Regions from separate parts of the Kitasatospora sp. NPDC097605 genome, predicted to be linked through region 1. Evidence: predicted binding sites of a transcription regulator. Region 1 holds the regulator's gene; each other region holds the start of a gene.
The links. The regulator HrcA, encoded in region 1, represses chaperone genes, less so after heat shock. The targets are predictions, from matches to a motif close to TTNGCACTCNGNNNNNCNGAGTGCNAA.

Region 1 (3,271 bases):
GCAGGTCCTCCTGCTCCGCGTCGAGCTTGGTGGGCGTCTGCACCTCGACATGCACTATCAGGTCGCCCCGGCCGCCGCCGCGCAGGTGGGTGATGCCCCGGCCGTGCAGCGGGATGGACTGGCCGGACTGGGTACCGGGCCGGATGTCGACCTCCTCCACCCCGTCCAGCGTCTGCAGCGGCACCTGGGTGCCGAGCGCGGCCGCCGTCATCGGGATGGTGACGGTGCAGTGCAGGTCGTCGCCGCGCCGCTGGAACACCGCGTGGGTGGTCTCGGCGATCTCGACGTACAGGTCGCCGGCCGGGCCGCCGCCGGGGCCGACCTCGCCCTCGCCGGCCAGCTGGATCCGGGTGCCGTTGTCGACACCGGCGGGGATCTTGACGGTCAGGGTGCGGCGGGCGCGGACCCGGCCGTCGCCGGCGCACTCCGGGCACGGGGTCGGCACGACGGTGCCGAAGCCCTGGCACTGCGGGCAGGGGCGGGAGGTCATGACCTGGCCCAGGAAGGACCGGGTGACCTGGGAGACCTCGCCCTTGCCGCGGCACATGTCACAGGTCTGCGCGGAGGTGCCGGGCGCGGCGCCCTCGCCGCTGCAGGTGGTGCAGGTGACGGCGGTGTCGACCTGGAGCTCCTTGGTGGTGCCGAACGCGGCCTCCTCCAGGGTGATCTCCAGCCGGATCATGGCGTCCTGGCCGCGCCGGGTCCGCGAGCGCGGACCGCGCTGGCCGGAGGCGGCGCCGAAGAAGGCGTCCATGATGTCGGAGAAGCCGAAGCCGGCCGCGCCCGCGCCGAAGCCGCCCGCCCCGCCGCCCCCGCCGTTCGGCGAGAGCGGGTCGCCGCCGAGGTCGTAGACCTGGCGCTTCTGCGGGTCGGAGAGCACCTCGTAGGCGGCGTTGATCTCCTTGAACCGCTCCTGCGTCTTCGGGTCCGGGTTGACGTCCGGGTGCAGTTCGCGCGCCAGGCGCCGGAACGCCTTCTTGATCTCGTCCTGCCCCGCATCCCGTCGGACGCCGAGTACCGCGTAGTAGTCCGTGGCCACCAAATGCTCCGCTTGTTCCGCCTGTAAGAGTGCTTGCGACTTCGGGCACCGTCAGGTCCGACGGTGCCCGTCCCTACGACTCGGCCAGGATCTGGCCCACGTACCGTGCCACCGCTCGCACCGCCCCCATTGTGCCCGGATAGTCCATCCGGGTCGGACCGATCACACCCAGTTTGGCCACGCTCTCGTCGCCCGAACCGTAACCGACCGAGACGACCGACGTGGAATTCAGCCCCTCGTAGGCGTTCTCGCGGCCGATCCGGACCGTCATCCCGGCGTCCGCGGTCTCACCCAGGAGACGGAGCAGGACGACCTGCTCCTCCAGTGCCTCCAGCACCGGCTGGATGGTCAGCGGGAAGTCGTGGCCGAAACGGGTCAGGTTGGCCGTGCCGGCCAGCATGATCCGCTCCTCGCTCTGCTCGGCGAGCGTCTCGAAGAGCGTCGCCAGCACCGTCGACACGGTCGGCCGGTCGGCCGCCTCGAACAGCGCGGGCAGTTCCTCCAGCAGCCCGGGGACGTCCGGGAGGCGCTGGCCGGCGGCCCGCGCGTTGACCCGGGCCCGCAGGTCCGACAGCAGGGTCTCGCCGACGGTGCCCGGGCAGTCCACCAGCCGCTGCTCGACCCGGCCGGTGTTGGTGATCAGCACCAGCATCACCTTCGCCGGGGCCAGCGCGACCAGCTCGATGTGCCGCACCGTGGAGCGGCTCAGCGAGGGGTACTGCACCACCGCGACCTGGCGGGTCAGCTGGGCCAGCAGCCGCACGGTGCGGGCGACCACGTCGTCGAGGTCCACCGCGCCGTCCAGGAAGTGCCGGATCGCCCGCCGCTCGGGCGCGCTCATCGGCTTGACCTCGGCCAGCTTGTCGACGAACAGCCGGTAGCCCTTGTCGGTGGGGATGCGCCCGGCGCTGGTGTGCGGCTGGTGGATGTAGCCCTCCTCCTCCAGCGCGGCCATGTCGTTGCGGACGGTGGCCGGGGAGACCCCGAGGTTGTGGCGGTCCACCAGGGCCTTGGAGCCGACCGGCTCCTCCGTCCCCACGTAGTCCTGGACGATCGCGCGAAGCACCGCGAGCTTGCGGTCGTCGAGCTGGCGGACCTCACCGGCCATGGGGCACGCACCTCCGTCTTCACGCGTTGTCCGTTGTGACACGCCGTTGTGGCATGTGTCCGCATTCGAGCTGTCCGGGCCGGCCCCGCAGGGCCCCGGCCTTGGCACTCCGACCATCCGAGTGCCAGAACCGTACCTGCCAGTGTAAGGCCCGGGTCCGACGGCAGGAACGGCCCGGCCGGGGTGATCCTGCCCGCAGTTCGCGGCGCGCGGGTGATGCCGCGGGCCCGCCCGGGTGGCAGCATCGGAAGCGGACGGCGAACGGAGGAACAGCGATGTCGACCTCGGGCCAGCACACCCGTTTCGCCCCCGACCGCGGCCTGACCGGCCGGATGGTGGGGACGATGTTCCTGATCGGACTGCTGTACGTCGGCTTCACCGGGCTGCTGATCGCCCTGCTGCGCGGTGCCTGGCCGATCATCGTCCTGATCTCCGGCGGCCTGTTCGTCGCCCAGTTCTGGTTCAGCGACAAGATCACCGAACGCGCCATGGGCGCCCACCGGGTCACCCCGGAGCAGTTCCCCCAGCTGCACGGCACCGTCGACCGGCTCTGCGCGCTCGCCGACATGCCCAAACCCCGGGTCGCCGTCGCCGACAACGACATGCCGAACGCCTTCGCCACCGGCCGCAACCCGCAGAACGCGGTGGTCTGCGTCACCACCGGACTGCTGCGCCGGCTGGAACCCGAGGAACTGGAGGGCGTGCTCGCGCACGAGCTGTCGCACGTCGCCCACCGGGACGTCGCCGTGATGACGGTGGCCGGCTTCCTCGGCGTCCTGGCCGGCGCGATGACCCGGATCGCCATGTACGGCGGCTTCATGGGCGGCGGGCGCAACAGCAACGACTCCAACGCCGCGATCATCGCGCTGATCATCCCGCTGGTGTCGATCGCGGTGTACGCGATCAGCTTCCTGCTGACCCGGCTGCTCTCCCGCTACCGGGAGCTGGCCGCCGACCGGGCCGCCGCCCAGCTCACCGGCCGGCCCAGCGCGCTGGCCTCCGCGCTCACCAAGGTGACCGGCCAGATCGCCGCCATCCCGACCAAGGACCTGCGCCGGGCGCAGGCCTACAACGCCTTCTACTTCGCCCCCGCGCTGAGCGCCCGCGAGGCCGCCACCCAGCTG
Region 2 (3,271 bases), on a different contig from region 1:
GGCCGACCTCCTCGGAGATCACGGTGCCGCCGGTCAGGACGGCCAGGTCGCCGAGGATCGCCTTGCGGCGGTCACCGAAGCCCGGGGCCTTGACGGCCACCGCGTTGAAGGTGCCGCGGATCTTGTTCACCACGAGGGTGGACAGCGCCTCGCCGTCGACGTCCTCGGCGATGATCAGCAGCGGGCGGGAGGTGCCGCCCTGCAGGATCTTCTCCAGCAGCGGCAGCAGCTCCTGGATGGAGGAGATCTTGCCCTGGTTGATCAGGATGTACGGGTCCTCGAGGACCGCCTCCTGCCGCTCCGCGTCGGTGACGAAGTACGGCGACAGGTAGCCCTTGTCGAACTGCATGCCCTCGGTGAAGTCCAGCTCCACGCCGAAGGTGTTCGACTCCTCGACGGTGATGACACCGTCCTTGCCGACCTTGTCGATCGCCTCGGCGATCAGCTCGCCGACCTGGGCGTCCTGGGCGGACAGGGTGGCGACGGCGGCGACGTCGTCCTTGCCCTCGATCTCGCGGGCGACCGACAGCAGGTGCTCGGAGACGGCGGCGACGGCCTTGTCGATGCCCTTCTTCAGGGCGGCCGGGCCGGCGCCGGCGGCGACGTTGCGCAGACCCTCGTTGACCAGGGCCTGGGCCAGCACGGTGGCGGTGGTGGTGCCGTCACCCGCGACGTCGTTGGTCTTGGTGGCGACCTCCTTGACGAGCTGCGCGCCAAGGTTCTCGTACGGGTCGTCGAGCTCGACCTCACGGGCGATGGTGACACCGTCGTTGGTGATGGTCGGGGCGCCGAACTTCTTGTCGATGACGACGTTGCGGCCCTTGGGGCCGATGGTCACCTTGACGGTGTCGGCCAGCTTGTTGACACCGCGCTCCAGCGAGCGGCGGGCGTCCTCGTCGAACTGCAGGATCTTCGCCATGTTCCCTATTCCCTCGGGGGTGCGGCCTTCGCGGCGGCCGCTCGACTACGTGAACCAACAGCCACGCCCCGGTCCCCTGTCACTAGGGACACGGATCCGGGGCGTGGCAGGACGCTTTACTTCTCGATGATGGCGAGAACGTCGCGGGCGGAGAGCACCAGGTACTCCTCGCCCTGGTACTTCACCTCGGTGCCGCCGTACTTCGAGTACAGGACGATGTCACCGACGGCGACGTCGAGCGGCAGACGCTGGCCGTCCTCGAAGCGGCCCGGGCCGACGGCCAGGACGACGCCCTCCTGGGGCTTCTCCTTGGCGGTGTCCGGGATAACCAGGCCGGAGGCCGTGGTGGTCTCGGCGTCGAGCGGCTGGACCACGATGCGGTCCTCGAGCGGCTTGATGGCAACCTTGCTGCTGGTGGTCACGTCCGAGCTCCCCTTCGGAGATTACGGGGTTTTCTAACGGGTAGGGGCGAACACACGCGTCTGCCGTCGCGGGGGTCAGACACGCACTGTCGCGTTAGCACTCCCCCGGTGGGGAGTGCTAGGACGACCATAGGCCGCAGTTAGCACTCAGTCAACCAGAGTGCCAACGACGCGCCCGTCGGCACCACGCCGTGGATGAGTGGCCGTACTCATGTGCGAAGGCCCGGGGCCGCGGACCCGGTCCATGACCGAGCCGGTCCGAGCGGCCCCGGCCCGTGCCGCGACCGGCGAGAATGGCCCTGTGGAGAACGACGACCTGCGGCCCCTGCTGACCGACCGGGGCCAGTCCCTGCTCGCCGAACTGCGCGACTTCGCGCCCGGGGAGGAGCTGGCGCTGGCCACCCGGCTGCGCAAGGAGCACCCCGCCGATCTGGTGTCGGCGGCCTTCGGGCAGGCCCGGCTGCGGCAGCGGGCCCGGGCCAAGTTCGGGGCCGACGCCGATCTCATGTACTTCACGCCCAACGGCGTCGAGCAGTCCACCCGGCGCGAGGTCGCCGAGTGGCGGGCGCGGCGCTTCGCGGACCTCGGGGTGAAGCGGCTGGCCGACCTCTGCTGCGGGATCGGCGGCGACGTGCTGGCGCTGGCCCGGGCGGGCGTCGAGGTGCTCGCCGTCGACAAGGACCCGGCCGCCTGCGCCGCCACCGCCGCCAATGCGGCCGCCCTGGGCCTGGCCGACCGGGTCGAGGTGCGCTGCGCGGACGTCGCCGACGTCGACGTCACCGGCTTCGACGCGGTCTTCACCGACCCGGCACGGCGCACCTCGCGCGGCCGGGTCTTCGACCCCGAGGCGTACGCGCCGCCGCTGTCCTGGGCGATCGGGGCCGGCCGGCGCACCCCGGTCGGCGCGCTGAAGGTGGCCCCCGGCATCCCGCACGAGGCGGTGCCGGCCGACGCGGAGGCCGAGTGGGTCTCCGACCACGGCGACGTCAAGGAGGCGGTGCTCTGGTTCGGCACCCGGGCCGAGCGCCCGCACCGCGCCACCCTGCTGCCGCAGCGGGCCAGCCTCACCGGCGGCGACCTGCCCGATCCGCCGGCCGGCCCGGTCGGCCGCTACCTGTACGAGCCGGACGGCGCGGTGATCCGCGCCCATCTGGTCGCCGAGGTGGCGGAGCGGGTGAGCGGGCGGCTGATCGACCCGAAGATCGCCTACGTCACCTCGGACGAGCTGGTCGACACCCCCTACGCGCACGGCTTCGAGCTGACCGACGTGCTGCCGTTCCACATCAAGAAGCTCAAGGCGCTGCTGCGCGAGCGGGGCGTCGGCACGGTGGTGATCAAGAAGCGCGGGATGGCGATCACCCCGGAGGAGCTGCGCCGCCAGCTGAGGCCCAGCGGCCCGAACACCGTCACGGTGATCCTCAGCCGCACCGACCACGGCCCGCTGATGATGCTCGGTCACCCGGTGACCGGGCCGGCCGCGGCCGTTCAGGCGGGCGGCGCCGCGATGTAGTCCTCCAGCCGGGCCACCGCGAAGCCCTGCTCCTGGATCCGGGCCAGCAGCTCCCCGAACATCTGCGTCATCGTCTCGCCCTTGAGGTCCTTCGGGCCCCGGAAGTGGGCGAGCACGATGTCGCCGGGCCGCAGCTTCTTGTCCGCCGCCTGGTACTGCATGTCGTGGATCTGCATCGACTCGCGCCACAGCACGATCGCCTTCGGCCCGCACTGCTGCACCGCGGAGTTGAGCGCCGGCGTGTTGGCGCCGTCGCCGTACGGCGGGCGGAACAGCAGCGGCGGGGTGCCGTACTGCTGGGTGAGCGCGGCCTGGGCGTCGCAGACCTCGGACTTCTGCTTCTCCGGCGCCACCCTGCTCAGCTGGGCGTGGTCCACGGTGTGGTTGTGGACGTGGTTGCCGAGCGCCTGGAGGCGCTTG
Region 3 (3,271 bases), on a different contig from region 1:
GTCGAGAGCGGTGGAGGAGAAGGTGGCGGAGGAGAAGGCGGCCGAGCAGCGGGCGGCCGGAGAGATGGTGGACGCGTCGCGCAGGGCGGCGAAGGCGCGGCTGGTCTTCGGCGACCCGCTGGAGCGGCAGTCCCGGGACGACACCGACGCGGGCTGGGGCGACCGCCCCGGGACGGGCGGGAGCGGCGGCCGTGGGCTGGACTGGTACCTGAGCCAGCGCCCGCCGCACCACGGGGACTGAGCGAAGGCGTCGCCGGTCCGGCCGGGCCTCAGCCGGCCCGGGTGACCAGGGCGTCGCGGATCTCGGTGAGCAGCAGCACCTCCTTGGCCTCGGCCTCGGCCTGGATCTCGGCCAGCGTCTTGCGCCGGGCGGTGAACCGGGTCATCGGCAGGATCAGGCAGAAGTAGACGACGGCGGCGGTGATCAGGAACTGCAGGGCCGCGCTCAGCACGTTGCCCCAGAGGATGAGGATGCCGCTGGTGACCTCGCCGGTGGCGGACAGCTCGCAGGGCCCCTTGAGGCAGGAGCTGTAGGACGCGAGGTCCTTGGCTCCGAAGGCGCCGACGATCGGGTTGATCACGCCCTTGACGAAGGCGTTGACGATGTTGGTGAAGGCCGCGCCGATGACCACGGCGACCGCCAGCTCGACGACGTTTCCGCGCAGCAGGAATTCCTTGAAGCCTTTCATGCCGCGTGAACGACGAAGTCCCCCGCCGGTCACGGGTGATTTTCCGCCCCCTCCGACGGACAACCCGTTCGGCCCACCGGCGGCGGCGTCCCGGGCGCGGGCGGGCCCGCCCAGGCCGGGCCGAGGGTGAGCACGGCCGCCGCCGCGAACAGCAGCACGGCCGGGACCGGGGCGCGGTAGCGCAGCACCTGTCGCAGCCGGCAGCGCGGGCCGGCCCGGCCGCCGATCGGCGGGAACGGCGGCACCGGCTGCCGGGGCGGGACGCTGGACGCGGGCAGCGGCGGGATCGGCAGCGGGCGGGGGGACAGGACGGGCGAACCGGTGCGCACGGGCACCTCCAGGATCGGCTTCGGGGTTCCGGTGACCGCCACTCTGGGCCGCCCGCGCCCCCGCCGTGAGCCGCTTTCCCCAGCCTGTGGACAACCCGGGGCTGTGGACGGGCTCCTTCACCCCGACGAGTGAGCCGAACGTCCCGGAGACGACGAACGGCCCGCCGCACCCGCTCGGAAGCGGGAACGGCGGGCCGTTCGGAAAGCTGGTGCCGGTGCCCGGCCGAAGGTCAGCCGGCCGCCGGAGCGGGGCTCGCGGCGGGGGTCGACGAGCTCGACGACGAGGACGACGAGGAGGACGTCGACGTCGAGGAGGACGAGGACGAACCCCCGCCCACCGAGCTGCTGGAGGAGGAGCGGCTGTCGGTCCGGTAGAAGCCGGAGCCCTTGAAGACCACGCCCACCGCAGAGAAGATCTTGCGGAGCCGTCCCTGGCAGTCGGGGCACGTGGTCAGCGGCTCGTCGGTGAACTTCTGCACCGCCTCCAGGCCGTTGCCGCACTCGGTGCACTGGTACTGGTACGTGGGCACTTGTCTTCCTCCTGGCACTCTCGCCTGATGAGTGCTAACGATGGTCAATGATGCGGCATTCCGGTGGATCAGTCCAGCGACTCGAATGTGAGATGAGTCCGGCGTGGTGTCCGATCCGGCCACCGCGCTCAGCCCTCGGTCGCGGCCGCCGGCCGGGCCGGCGCACCCCGCCCGGCGGAGCCCGCGACCACCGCGGAGCGCCGGTCCTGCGGGGTCAGCAGCCCCCGCAGCGTCACCAGCGCGACCAGGCCCAGCCCGGCCCCGGCCACCGGGACCAGGAACCCGACCGACGGCCCGTGCGCGTCGATCAGCCGCCCGGCCGCCATCGCGCCGGTCGCCAGTCCCAGGCCGATGGCGCCGGTCAGCCAGGTGAAGGCCTCGGTCTTGGCGCCGTCCTCGACCAGCGTCTCGACCAGGGTGTAGCCGCTGATCAGGGTCGGCGCGATGGCCAGGCCGCAGACCAGCCCGGCGACCGAGAGCGCGACCAGGTTCGGCATCGCCCACAGGGTCGAGCAGCCCAGCACCAGCAGGCCGTAACCGATGACCATCCGCTGCTGGACGGAGCGCCGCCAGGCGACCATGCCGTACAGCACACCGGCGACCATCGAGCCGCCGGCGAAGACGCCGTACACGGTGCCGGCCGCGCCGTGCTGCCCGACCGAGTCGGCGAAGGCGTTCACCGAGACCTGCAGGCCGCCGAAGACGGCGCCCACACCGAGGAAGGTGCCGGCCAGCAGCCGGACGCCGGGCGAGCCGAGCGCGGAGGCCTGCCGGACTCCCGGCTCGCGCACCACCCGGGCGGGCGCGGTGCGCCGCTGGGCGGCGAAGGCCAGACCGCCGACCAGGGTCAGCGCGGCCTCGGCGACCAGCCCCGTCGAGGGGCTGACCGAGGTGGCGACGGCGGCGGCCAGGATCGGGCCGATCACGAAGGTGAACTCGTCCGTCACGGACTCGAAGGCGAAGGCGGTGCTCACCTTGGCGGCCGAGCCGGCGGACGCGCCCTCGGCGGAGAAGGTGGCGATCCAGCGGGCCCGCACCATGGCGCCGATCTGCGGGACGCTCGCCCCGGCGGGGGCGGCGGCCAGGAACAGGCTCCAGGCCGGCGCGTGCCCGAGCGCGAGCGCGATCAGCGCGCCGACCGAGACCGCGTGCACCAGGACGGTCGGGACGAGCACCGGTGCCTGGCCGTACCGGTCGGCGAGCCGCCCGGTCTGCGGGCCGATCAGCGCCTGGGCGACGGCGGCCACCGCCGCGACGGTGCTGGCGGTGCCGTAGGAGCCGTGGGTGTCCTTGACGAGCAGCAGGATGCCCATGCCGAGCATCGCGTAGGGCAGCCGCGCGACGAACGCGGGGGCCAGGAAGGTCCAGGCGCCGGGCGTGCGCAGCAGCGCCCCGTAGCCGACGCGGGCGGGCGCGGCGGGCACGGCGGCCGCAGCGGACTCGGCGGTGGTCGCGGCGGGCGCGACCGAGGTGGTCGCGGTGGTCGCGGGGGTGGTGCTCCGGGCGTCCTCGACGCTCTCGACCGTTCGGCGGGCCGTCACGGTCGGTCCTTCCTGCTGCCTGGTAGCGCGGCAGGGCATGGGGTGGCCCCGACGGCGCCGAGAGTCGTCCTCTCGCGCGTCGACCGGGGTAGATACCGGGCCGGTCCGGCGAGGGGCCGGGTCCGGGCCGCGGCCGCCGAGCGGTCGCGCCAACTCTGCATCAGGCAGATGCTGGGGTTGGT

Region 2: groES (co-chaperone GroES) is a predicted target of HrcA. The motif match lies at 1,482-1,508, and genes of this name have one in related genera.
Region 3: ABTX81_RS29830 (FmdB family zinc ribbon protein) is a predicted target of HrcA. The motif match lies at 1,560-1,586, and genes of this name have one in related genera.

Annotation. Positions count from the first base shown of each region.
Region 1 covers NZ_JBEOSF010000014.1:18,510-21,780, reverse strand. The annotation lists gene dnaJ (molecular chaperone DnaJ) at 1-1,039, opposite strand, end outside; gene hrcA (heat-inducible transcriptional repressor HrcA) at 1,113-2,147, opposite strand; gene htpX (zinc metalloprotease HtpX) at 2,423-3,271, shown strand, end outside.
Region 2 covers NZ_JBEOSF010000005.1:32,117-35,387, forward strand. The annotation lists gene groL (chaperonin GroEL) at 1-919, opposite strand, end outside; gene groES (co-chaperone GroES) at 1,036-1,341, opposite strand; gene ABTX81_RS07340 (class I SAM-dependent methyltransferase) at 1,643-2,851, shown strand; gene ABTX81_RS07345 (polysaccharide deacetylase family protein) at 2,827-3,271, opposite strand, start outside.
Region 3 covers NZ_JBEOSF010000034.1:94,652-97,922, reverse strand. The annotation lists gene ABTX81_RS29845 (hypothetical protein) at 11-241, shown strand; gene mscL (large conductance mechanosensitive channel protein MscL) at 270-689, opposite strand; gene ABTX81_RS29835 (hypothetical protein) at 719-1,060, opposite strand; gene ABTX81_RS29830 (FmdB family zinc ribbon protein) at 1,249-1,548, opposite strand; gene ABTX81_RS29825 (MFS transporter) at 1,677-2,972, opposite strand.